Regions from separate parts of the Variovorax trehalosi genome, predicted to be linked through region 1. Evidence: riboswitches for the same ligand, from Rfam matches in the RefSeq annotation. Region 1 holds a riboswitch; each other region holds the start of a gene.
The links. Region 1 has a riboswitch for glycine ahead of gcvT (glycine cleavage system aminomethyltransferase GcvT). Riboswitches for the same ligand answer to the same signal wherever they lie in the genome.
Positions count from the first base shown of each region.

Region 2: linked by a shared signal. The riboswitch ahead of ACSFA7_RS23740 (ABC transporter substrate-binding protein) and the one ahead of gcvT (glycine cleavage system aminomethyltransferase GcvT) in region 1 are both predicted to bind glycine.
Region 3: linked by a shared signal. The riboswitch ahead of ACSFA7_RS18670 (D-amino acid dehydrogenase) and the one ahead of gcvT (glycine cleavage system aminomethyltransferase GcvT) in region 1 are both predicted to bind glycine.

Region 1 covers NZ_JBPJZG010000001.1:595,467-598,734, forward strand. The annotation lists gene gcvP (aminomethyl-transferring glycine dehydrogenase) at 1-202, opposite strand, end outside; gene gcvH (glycine cleavage system protein GcvH) at 252-623, opposite strand; gene gcvT (glycine cleavage system aminomethyltransferase GcvT) at 665-1,834, opposite strand; glycine riboswitch at 1,884-1,995, opposite strand; glycine riboswitch at 2,016-2,090, opposite strand; gene ACSFA7_RS02805 (hypothetical protein) at 2,273-2,701, shown strand; gene ACSFA7_RS02810 (ankyrin repeat domain-containing protein) at 2,711-3,088, shown strand; gene ACSFA7_RS02815 (hypothetical protein) at 3,150-3,268, opposite strand, start outside.
Region 2 covers NZ_JBPJZG010000006.1:380,679-383,946, forward strand. The annotation lists gene ACSFA7_RS23735 (ABC transporter permease) at 1-465, opposite strand, end outside; gene ACSFA7_RS23740 (ABC transporter substrate-binding protein) at 491-2,077, opposite strand; glycine riboswitch at 2,240-2,364, opposite strand; gene ACSFA7_RS23745 (ABC transporter ATP-binding protein) at 2,515-3,159, shown strand.
Region 3 covers NZ_JBPJZG010000004.1:683,363-686,630, forward strand. The annotation lists gene ACSFA7_RS18665 (FIST signal transduction protein) at 1-628, shown strand, start outside; gene ACSFA7_RS18670 (D-amino acid dehydrogenase) at 639-1,940, opposite strand; glycine riboswitch at 2,031-2,146, opposite strand; glycine riboswitch at 2,158-2,250, opposite strand; gene rfbB (dTDP-glucose 4,6-dehydratase) at 2,366-3,268, shown strand, end outside.

The sequences.
Region 1 (3,268 bases):
CGGTCACCGGTGCGGGCAGGCGCATCGGCTTCGCACGGCGGATGGCCGCGGGCACGATGCCGTCGATGAGCTCCGCCCGCGTTTCCGAGCCGATCACCGGCAGCATGCGTGCCTCGTCCGCCGCATCGATGCCGATGTGGCGGGCGAGGAATTCTTCGGCGTTCTCTAGTTCTTGCAAAGAGGGAAGGGCGGGAATCGGCATGGCGGTGAAGGCTTGAGGAGAAGAAGGAAAGGCGGGGGAACGCGGTGGATCAGGATTCGGCTGCGAACTTGTCGTAAGAAGCGGCGTCGAGCAAGGCGTCGAACTGCGCGGGCTCGCTCAGCTTGACCTTGAAGAACCAGCCGCTGGCCAGCGGGTCGCTGTTGGCGAGCGACGGGTCGGCGCGCAGCGCTTCGTTCACTTCGGTGATCTCGCCCGAGACGGGCATGAACACATCGGCCGCGGCCTTCACCGATTCGACGACACCGGCGACTTCGCCCTGCGCGAAGGTCTTGCCGACTTCGGGCAGGTCGACGAACACGACGTCGCCCAGCGCGTCCTGCGCGTGCACGGTGATGCCGACGGTGGCAGCGCCGCCTTCGGCCGAGACCCACTCATGGTCCTTGGTGTACTTGATGCTCATGGGAAAACTCCTCGTGGAAAAAATTGAATAAGTGGCAGAGCCTAGCCGCGGTAGTAGCGGGTCGGCACAAAGGGCATGGTCGAGACTTCCATCGGCACCGGCTTGCCGCGCACGATGGCCTGCACGCGCGTGCCGGGCTCGGAGAACGCGGTGGCCACGTAGCCCATCGCGACGCAACGGTCGGCACTCGGGCCGAGCAGGCCGCTGGTGACGATGCCGATGTCCTGGCCTTCGAAGGATTGCAGCACCGTGCCGTCGCGCACCGGAATGCGTTCCAGCGCGACGAGGCCGACGCGCTTGCGCTTGAGGGTGTCGTGGTCGGTGTGGCCGGCCGCGCCTGCGGTGGTGGCAGCGAGCTGGGCGAGGATCTTTGCCGCGCCCGGGAAACCGCCTTCGCGCGCACCGCCCGCACGGCGCACCTTCTGCATCGCCCAGTTGAGCGAGGCTTCGACGGGCGTGGTGGTGGTGTCGATGTCGTTGCCGTAGAGGCAGAGGCCCGCTTCCAGCCGCAGCGAGTTGCGCGCGCCCAGGCCGATGGGCTTGACCTCGGGCTGCGCCAGCAGCAGGCGGGCGAGGGCGTCGGCATCCTTGCCGGCCACGGAGATTTCGAAGCCGTCCTCACCCGTGTAGCCGCTGCGCGTGACGAAGGCCGGGATGCCGCCGATCTGCACCGCACCGCCCGTCATGAACACGAAGCGCTCGATGCCGGGCGAAAGGCGCGCCAGCGTGGCTGCGGCCTGCGGGCCCTGCAGCGCGAGCAGCGCGTGGTCGGGCAGGGGCTGCACCTCGCAGCGCGTGCCGATCTTCTGCTGGATGTGCGCGATGTCCGCCGCCTTGCAGGCGCCGTTCACGATCACGAAGATCGAGCCGTGGCCCTCGTTGAAGAACATCAGGTCGTCCAGGATGCCGCCCTCGTCGTTCAGCAGCAGGCCGTAGCGCTGCTTGCCGGCGGGCAGGTCGATCACGTCGACGGGCATCAGGGTTTCGAAGGCGGCGGCGGCGTCGGGGCCGACCAGGCGCAGCTGGCCCATGTGGGAAATATCGAAAAGGCCGGCCGCATCGCGCGTGTGCTTGTGCTCGGCCATCAAACCGGAGGGGTACTGCACGGGCATCGAATAGCCGGCGAAGGGCACCATGCGGGCACCGAGCTCCACGTGGAGGTCGTACAGCGGTGTCTTGAGAAGTTGGGCGTCGGAAGCGGGAGAAGTCACCGGAGGCACTCCAAAGGGGCAGTCGAAATCCATGGCTGCAACGCCACGGGCCACCCCTGCTGTCCGCTTTACCTGAGAGATTCGCCCCACGATCGGGGTTTGCTCCTTCGGTGGGCCGGTGCAATGCAAGCATGCAACGGCCTCTCTCCAGCAAGGAAACGCCGGTGTGAACCGGCGCCTTGTCAGTCCTTTTGCCTGAGCGTTCGGGGATCCCCTGCGCCTTCGGCGGCCCCGTCGCGCGGGGCTCTCTCCTGACCCTGCCGAGTGTAGTGGACGAATCGCCCGACGTCGGAGCTCAAGACGTTTGCGCGGGATTTCGGTGTCATCAGTGCGGTGCGGCAAAACCGCACCAAGGCTTGGACAAATCCGTCTGGTGAGCCTCTTCTTTTGGCACTAGCATATTGGGCACATCAACACATCCCCAAAGGAACGCAAAGAATGACAGATGCCAGAAATATGAGCTTCGCGGATATCCAGAAGCGCATCCAGGAAATGGACGATGAACGGGCCCAACTGGAACTGGCATTGCAGGCCAAGCGCGGAGAAGAATTGAAGGTGCTGGCCGATGCCTATGCGAAGAAACTCGAAGCAGCCGGCTTCAGCATTGCGGAGGGCAAATCCGCGCTCGACCCCTACGACAAATCGGAAGCAAAACGTACGCGTTCACCCAATGGCAGTCGTGTATCGGAAGCCAAGGCCTATGTGAAGGGCACCGTCTACAAGGATCCCAATTCCAGCGCGACCTGGACAGGCGGAACAAAAGGCCGGCAACCACCGTGGCTCATCGCCGCGCTCGAAGGCGCGCCGGACAAGAGCAAGGCCTACGAAAAGCTCGCGGCAGGTGGCGACCACGTTAATAACGGCTGATGGCATTCAATGCCAAGTTTTGCAGCCATCACGCCGGCGATCATTGCCGGCGACGTCGACGCAGTTCATCATTTTTTCAAACATGATCTGAATGGAAATGCAAAAGCCGTGGACATATGTGGAGATACCTTGCTGCATATTGCTGCCCGCCACAACAAGACCACGGAAGTTCGTGCGATAGAGGTTTTGCTGATTGCTCATTGCCGGGTTGAGTTCAGCACGCCAAACAGGAGTGGAATTTGCGCCCGGGATATGCCGGATCAAATGAACGAGGCCAATGTCTCGAACAATGACCGATATCGCGAGATATTCAACGACCGTCTGGAATGGGTCATGGTGGACGATGGTCCGCCCGAGAAAGTAGAAATCAAATCCAGAAAAATCTGACCGAATCTTCACGGTGTCCGGGAGATGCCAGATCGTCAGAAGTGGAAGCGCAGATGCAGCGTCAATGCACCACTTCCGCCGGCGGCAGCAGCCGCTCGATGCGCTCGCGCAGCGATTCGGCCCGCTCGGCGCCGGCCGTCTTCTCGATTTCGCTGAGCATCAGCGCAGCAATGGTCAGCA
Region 2 (3,268 bases), on a different contig from region 1:
GAATATCCAGATGAGCACGTAGCCGATCACGAAGGCCGGTATGGAAAAGCCCATGACCGAGAAGCCCATGAGCATGCGGTCGAGCCAGCCGCCGTGGCGCCACGCGGCGATCACGCCGAGCGGCACCGCGATGAGGATGGTCGCCACCAGCGTCACCGCCGCGAGCGACACGGTGGCCTCGATGCGCTGGCCGATCAGCTCCACCACCGTTTTCTTCATGAAGTACGACTCGCCCAGGTTGCCCTGCAGCAGTTGCACGCTCCAGTGGAAGAACTGCACCGGCAGCGACTGGTTGAGCCCCAGTTGCTCGCGCACCCGGGCGATGTTCTCGCTGGTGCCGCTGTCGCCCACGATGGCGGCAGCCGGGTCGCCGGGCGCGAGCCGCAGCATCAGGAACACGATCAGCGCGACGATGACGAGCACCGGAACGGTCGAGAGAATGCGACGTGCAAGAAAGAGCAGCATGGGTGACTCCCTGATTCCAGCTGTCTCAGTTCTTCTTCAGGTTCCAGAACACGCCGACCGGCGAGCGCACCACGCCGCTCACCACGCCCTTGCGGTAGGCCGTGAGCGGCTTGTATTCGCCGATGGGCGCATAGATGCCGGTGTCGTACACGCGCTGCTGGATGGCCGTGGCCAGTTCCTTGCGCTTCGGTTCGTCGGCGCTCGCGAGGAAGTCGGACTTGAGTTGTTCCAGCTTGTCGTCGGTGGCCCAGCCGAACCAACCCTTCTCGCCATTGCCGGTCAGCGGCGCGAAGAACATCGGGTTCATGTTGTCGGCAATGCCCCAGCCGGTGATGAAGAGGTTCCAGCCGCCCTTGTCGACCGGGTCTTTCTTGGCGCGGCGCGTGACCAGCGTGGGCCAGTCCATCGACTGCATGTCGACGTTGAAGCCGGCCTGTTTGAGCAGTTGCGCCATCACCGGCGGAAACTTGTTGAGCACCGCGAAGTCGGCCGGGTACATCAGCACCACGGGCTTGCCGTCGTAGCCTGCCTCCTTGAGCAGCGCCTTGGCTTTCTCGAACTGCGGCTTGCCGGTGAAGTAGCCGGTCTTGTCGGACGCGAAGGCCGAGCCGCAGGGGTAGATGGAGGCGCAGCTGTTGTACAGTTCCTTGTGCACCAACTGGGCGCGCATCAGCGCCTCCTGGTTGATGGCCATGAAGGCGGCCTGCGCGATCTTCGGGTTGTCGAAGGGCGGAATCAGGTGGTTCAGGTGCAGCGCGAACGAGCCCTTCGAGACGGGGCTGTCGAGCGTGACGGCGGGGTTGTTCTTGAGCGCGGTGTACTGCTCGGAGGGCACCCACTCGATCATGTCGACCTCGCCGTTGGCCAGCGCATTGGCTTGCGTCTGCGCGTCCTTCAGCACGATCCACTCCATGCGGTCGACGTACACGTTCTTGCCCCCGGCCGTGCCGGAAGGCGCCTCGGTGCGCGGCACGTACTTGGTGTTCTTCAGGTAGACGATCTTTTCGCCGGGGCGGTATTCGTCCTTCTTGAAGATGTAGGGGCCAGAGCCGGTGGCGTCGTCGATCTGCTTGTCGGCCGGCGTGGCGGCCACGCGCGCCGGCATGATGAAAGGCGGGTTCGACGAAGGCTTGCTCAGCGCATCGAGCACCATGCCGAAGGGCTCCTTGAAGACCAGCCTGAAGCTGTTGGCGTCGACGGTCTCGGCCTTGTCGAGCGCGGTGAACATCTTCTGGCCCAGGCCGTCGCGCTGGCCCCATCGCTTGAGGGAGGCGAGCACGTCGTCCGAGGTGACGGGCTTGCCGTCATGGAAGGCAAGGCCCTTGCGCAGCGTGAAGTTCCAGGTCTTGCCGTCGGCGCTGGTCGTGTATTTGTCGACCATCTGCGGCAGCACCTTGCCCCGCTCGTCCACGCCGAAGAGCGTGTCATAGACCATGTAGCCGTGGTTGCGCGTGACGAAGGCGGTGGTCCAGATCGGGTCGAGGATCTTCAGGTCGGACTGCGGCACCAGGCGCAGCACCTTGCCCGCATCCTGCGCAAGGCTCGATGCCGCAGCGGCCGCGAACACCGCGCCTGCGAGGATGGTTTTCATCAGGTTTCTCTTGGACAGCATGTCGGTTCTCCGGTTGAAAAAAGAAAGAAGGAATGCAAGGCTTCGGCCACGCGCATGCACTGCCATGGCAAAGCCGATGACCGTGGTGCACGAGGCGTTCGAAATGGAAGTCATGACAACAAGGCTCCAGAAGCGAACAAGGGCAGCCCGCGCCGTAGCGCGAGTGCCCTTGCTGTCCTTTGGCCTGAGAGATTCACCATGCGCGCCCATCGCGCATGGCTTGCCCCTTCGGCGGCTGCCCTCGGAACCTCTACCGGCTCCGGGCAACGCTCTCCAGCGTTAGTAAATATCCAGTCTTGGGACCTGAGCGTTCTGGGCTATCGCCTTCGGTAATGCACTAACTCGAAGCATCGAGCCGGCATTTCTCCTGGATGACTTTCCTTCAAGCAGATTACGTGCCACTCGGCCACGCATTCGATGAGGTAAAACCTCGCCTCGTGAACAATGCACCCTCGCCCCTACCCGTCCTCCGTCTTCAGGACATCGGCTTCGCCTACCCCGACCAGCCCGCGATTGCCGCCGGCTGGAACGCCTCCATCGGCCCCGGCGTCACCCTGCTGTACGGCGACACCGGCGCCGGCAAGTCGGCGCTGCTCCAGGTGATCGCGGGCGTGCTGCCGGCGACCAAAGGCCAATTGACGGTCGGAGGCACGAGCCTCCACGCCTCGCCCGAGGGCTACCGCCGCAACGTGTTCTTCGTCGACCCGGCCACCGACCGCTTCGACCAGGTCACCGCGCGAGCCTGCACCGCAACCCTCCGCGAAAGCGACGCCGACTTCGACGAAGACCTCTGGCAGGCCCTGGTAGAGGGCTTTTCGCTGCCCCCGCACCTCGACAAGCCGATGTACATGCTCTCCACGGGTTCGAAGCGCAAGGTGTGGCTGGCCGTCGCCCTCGCCTCGGGCCGCCCGCTGGTGCTGCTGGACGAGCCGACCGCGGCGCTGGACGCCGGCTCGGTGCGCTGCCTCTGGAGCGCACTGGCCGACCTGGCAGGCCAGCCGGGCCGTGCCCTCCTCGTCGCCAGCGCCGCGCGGATCGACGAGGTTCCGCTGGCCGCCACGATCGAGCTGCCCCTCCATTGACAGAGCCTTGCGCGGGGAGATAACCCCGCCGGCTGTCCGGGCGGGTCGCCGCCCGGCGACAATCGCGGATTCCGGCGGTCAGATCCCGCCGGAGTCTTCGGCGGGAGTT
Region 3 (3,268 bases), on a different contig from region 1:
CGAGATCACCGAGGCCGACGGCAACCTCCTGCTCAAGCTCGACGGCGAGCCCGCGCTCGACGTGCTGCTGGCCGACCTGCAGGTCTCGCTCGACCGCCCGCAGGAGGCCATCGACGCGGTGCGCAACACGCTGGTGGGCCTGGCCGACGCGGGCAGCGACGGCGTGCGCCGCACCGGCGACCTGGGCGCCGACGTGCTGGTGCGCCACATCATCGGCCTGGACCCGACGCGCCGCGGCATCGCGATCGCCGACACGGCCGAGGCTGGGATGCGGCTGACTTTCTGCCGCCGCAATGCGCAGGCCGCGCGGGCGGACCTGATGCGCATCTGCGCGGAGATTCGCGAAGAGCTGGAGCCCGAAGAACAGACGCTGGCCACCGCCCGTGCCGTGGCCGCCGGCGAAGCGGAGGCGGCGCCTCACCCCGCGCGCCGCATCGCGGGCGCGGTGTATGTGAGCTGTTCAGGGCGCGGTGGTCCGCACTTCGGCGCGCCCGGCGCCGAGCTGCAGATCGTGCGCCACGCGCTGGGCGATGTGCCGCTGGTCGGCTTCTTCGCCGCGGGCGAAATCGCCCGGCATCACCTGTATGGCTACACCGGCGTTTTGACGGTGTTCACCAGCAAGGATTGACGGGTCGCGATCAGGCTGCTTGCAGCACGCGCGGCTGCGGCGCCAGCATGCCCGTGAACGCGAAATCCACCTCCGGCACAAGCCCGCTCACGATCCGCGCGATCGACTTGCCCGAGCCGCAGGCGTGCGTCCAGCCGAGCGTGCCGTGGCCGGTGTTCAGGTACAGGTTCGGCAGCTTCGTCTTGCCGATCATCGGCACGTTGCTCGGCGTCGCGGGGCGCAGGCCCGTCCAGAACTGGGCCTGCTCGGTGTCGCCGGCGCCGGGGAACAGTTCCTCCACGCGCCGCACGATGGCTTCGCAGCGCACGCGGTTCAGGTCGCGGTCGTAGCCGTTGAGCTCGGCCGTGCCGGCGATGCGGAGGCGATCGCCCGATTCGGACGTGTAGCGCGAGAACACGAGCTTGAACTCGTCGTCGGTCAGCGAGACCTGGTGCGCCTTCGAGGCGTCCTTGACGGGCAGCGTCACCGAGTAGCCCTTGGCCGGATAGATCGGCAGGCGGATGCCCAGCGGCGCCGCATACAGCGGGCTGAGCGAACCCATCGCCAGCACGAAGGCGTCGCCGCGGATGCGCTGGAAGCGGCCTTCGTTGTCGGTCGCCTCGACGTGGTCGATGCTGCCGCCGGCTTCGCGCAGCGCGGTCACCGTGTGGCTCATGAGGAACTTCACGCCGGCCGCGGCCGCGAGGCCGACCAGTTCGCGCGCGAAGCGGTTGGCGTCTCCCGATTCGTCTTCAGCCGTGTAGGTGGCGCCGGCCAGCTGGGGGCGGATGTGGGCGAGGGCGGGCTCGATCTTCACCGCCTCGTCAGCCGAGATCACCAGCCGTTCGCAACCGAGGGCGCGCATCTGCTCGGCGGGCGCGAGGGCGCCGTCGAACTCCTTCTGCGTCGTATAGAAATGCAGGATGCCCTGGGTGCGCTGGTCGTAGCTGAGGCCCGTGTCGCGGCGTAACTGCTGCAGCATGTCGCGGCTGTAGGTGCCCAGGCGCACGATCTGTTCGATGTTGTGCCTCGTGCGCGCCGGCGTGCATTCGCGCAGAAACTGCAGGCCCCAGAGCCACTGGCGCATGTCGGCGCGGATGCGAAAGAGCAGCGGCGCGTCTTCCTTGCCCAGCCACTGCAGAACCTTGAGCGGTGCGCTGGGATTGGCCCACGGTTCGGCGTGGCTCACCGAGATCTGCCCGCCGTTGGCGAAGCTGGTTTCGGCGGCCGGGGTGGCCTGCCGGTCGATCACGGTCACTTCGTGGCCGAGTTGCTGGAGGTAGTAAGCCGAGGTCACGCCGAGCAGGCCGGCGCCAAGAACGATCACGCGCATTGCAAGTACCTTTGAGGTGCAGCGCTTGAATGGCGGGCGTGGTGTGCTATTGATTCAATAGCAAGCAACCGGACGCCCGCCGTCCAAGTTGCCGCTCCCCCTGTCCTCGGTACCTGAGAGATTCACCTGTTGCACTTTTGCAACGGGTTTGCTCCTTCGGTGCATCGCGATCCCTGCGGGTGCGATGGCTCTCCAGACGGCGTTTGATGTGATGCAGTACTGACCCCCTGTTCGGGCCGACCTGAGCGTTTATGGGAGTTTGCGCCTTCGGTAGGGCCACCGGGGTGGCCCGCTCTCCTGCAGTGGGGGCGATTGTAGGTGGGTACCGGCGATGCGCCAACCCCGGGGTTCGGCCCCTTGGGCCGATGGGATAATCATCCGTTCATTCGCCGGACGGCGATCGTTCGACAACAACAGGGGACCTCATGATCCTGGTAACCGGCGGCGCAGGCTTCATTGGCGCCAATTTCGTACTCGACTGGCTCGCACAGAGCGATGAACCGGTCGTGAATCTCGACAAGCTGACCTACGCGGGCAACCTCGAGACGCTCGCGTCCCTCAAGGACAACCCGAAGCACATCTTCGTGCAGGGCGACATCGGCGACAGCGCGCTGCTCGACCGCCTGCTGGCCGAGCACAAGCCGCGTGCCGTGGTCAACTTCGCGGCCGAATCGCACGTCGACCGCTCGATCCACGGCCCCGAAGACTTCGTGCAGACCAATGTGCTGGGCACCTTCCGCCTGCTCGAATCCGTACGCGGTTTCTGGAATGCGCTGCCCGCCGACCAGAAGGCGGCCTTCCGCTTCCTGCACGTGTCGACCGACGAGGTCTACGGCTCGCTTTCCAAGACCGACCCGGCCTTCACCGAAGAGAACAAGTACGAGCCCAACAGCCCCTACTCGGCCAGCAAGGCCGCCAGCGACCACCTCGTGCGCGCCTGGCACCACACCTACGGCCTGCCGGTGGTCACCACCAACTGCTCGAACAACTACGGGCCGTTCCATTTCCCCGAGAAGCTCATTCCCCTGATGATCGTCAACGCCCTGGCCGGCAAGCCGCTGCCCGTGTACGGCGACGGCATGCAGGTGCGCGACTGGCTCTACGTGAAGGACCACTGCAGCGCCATCCGCCGCGTGCTCGAAGCCGGCAAGCTCGGCGAGACCTACAACGTGGGCGGCTGGAACGAGAAGCCCAACATCGAGATCGTCAACACCGTCTGCGCGCTGCTCGACGAGCTGAGCCCCAAGGCCGGCGGCAAGCCGTACAAGGAACAGATCACCTACGTGACCGACCGCCCCGGCCACGACCGCCGCTACGCCATCGACGCG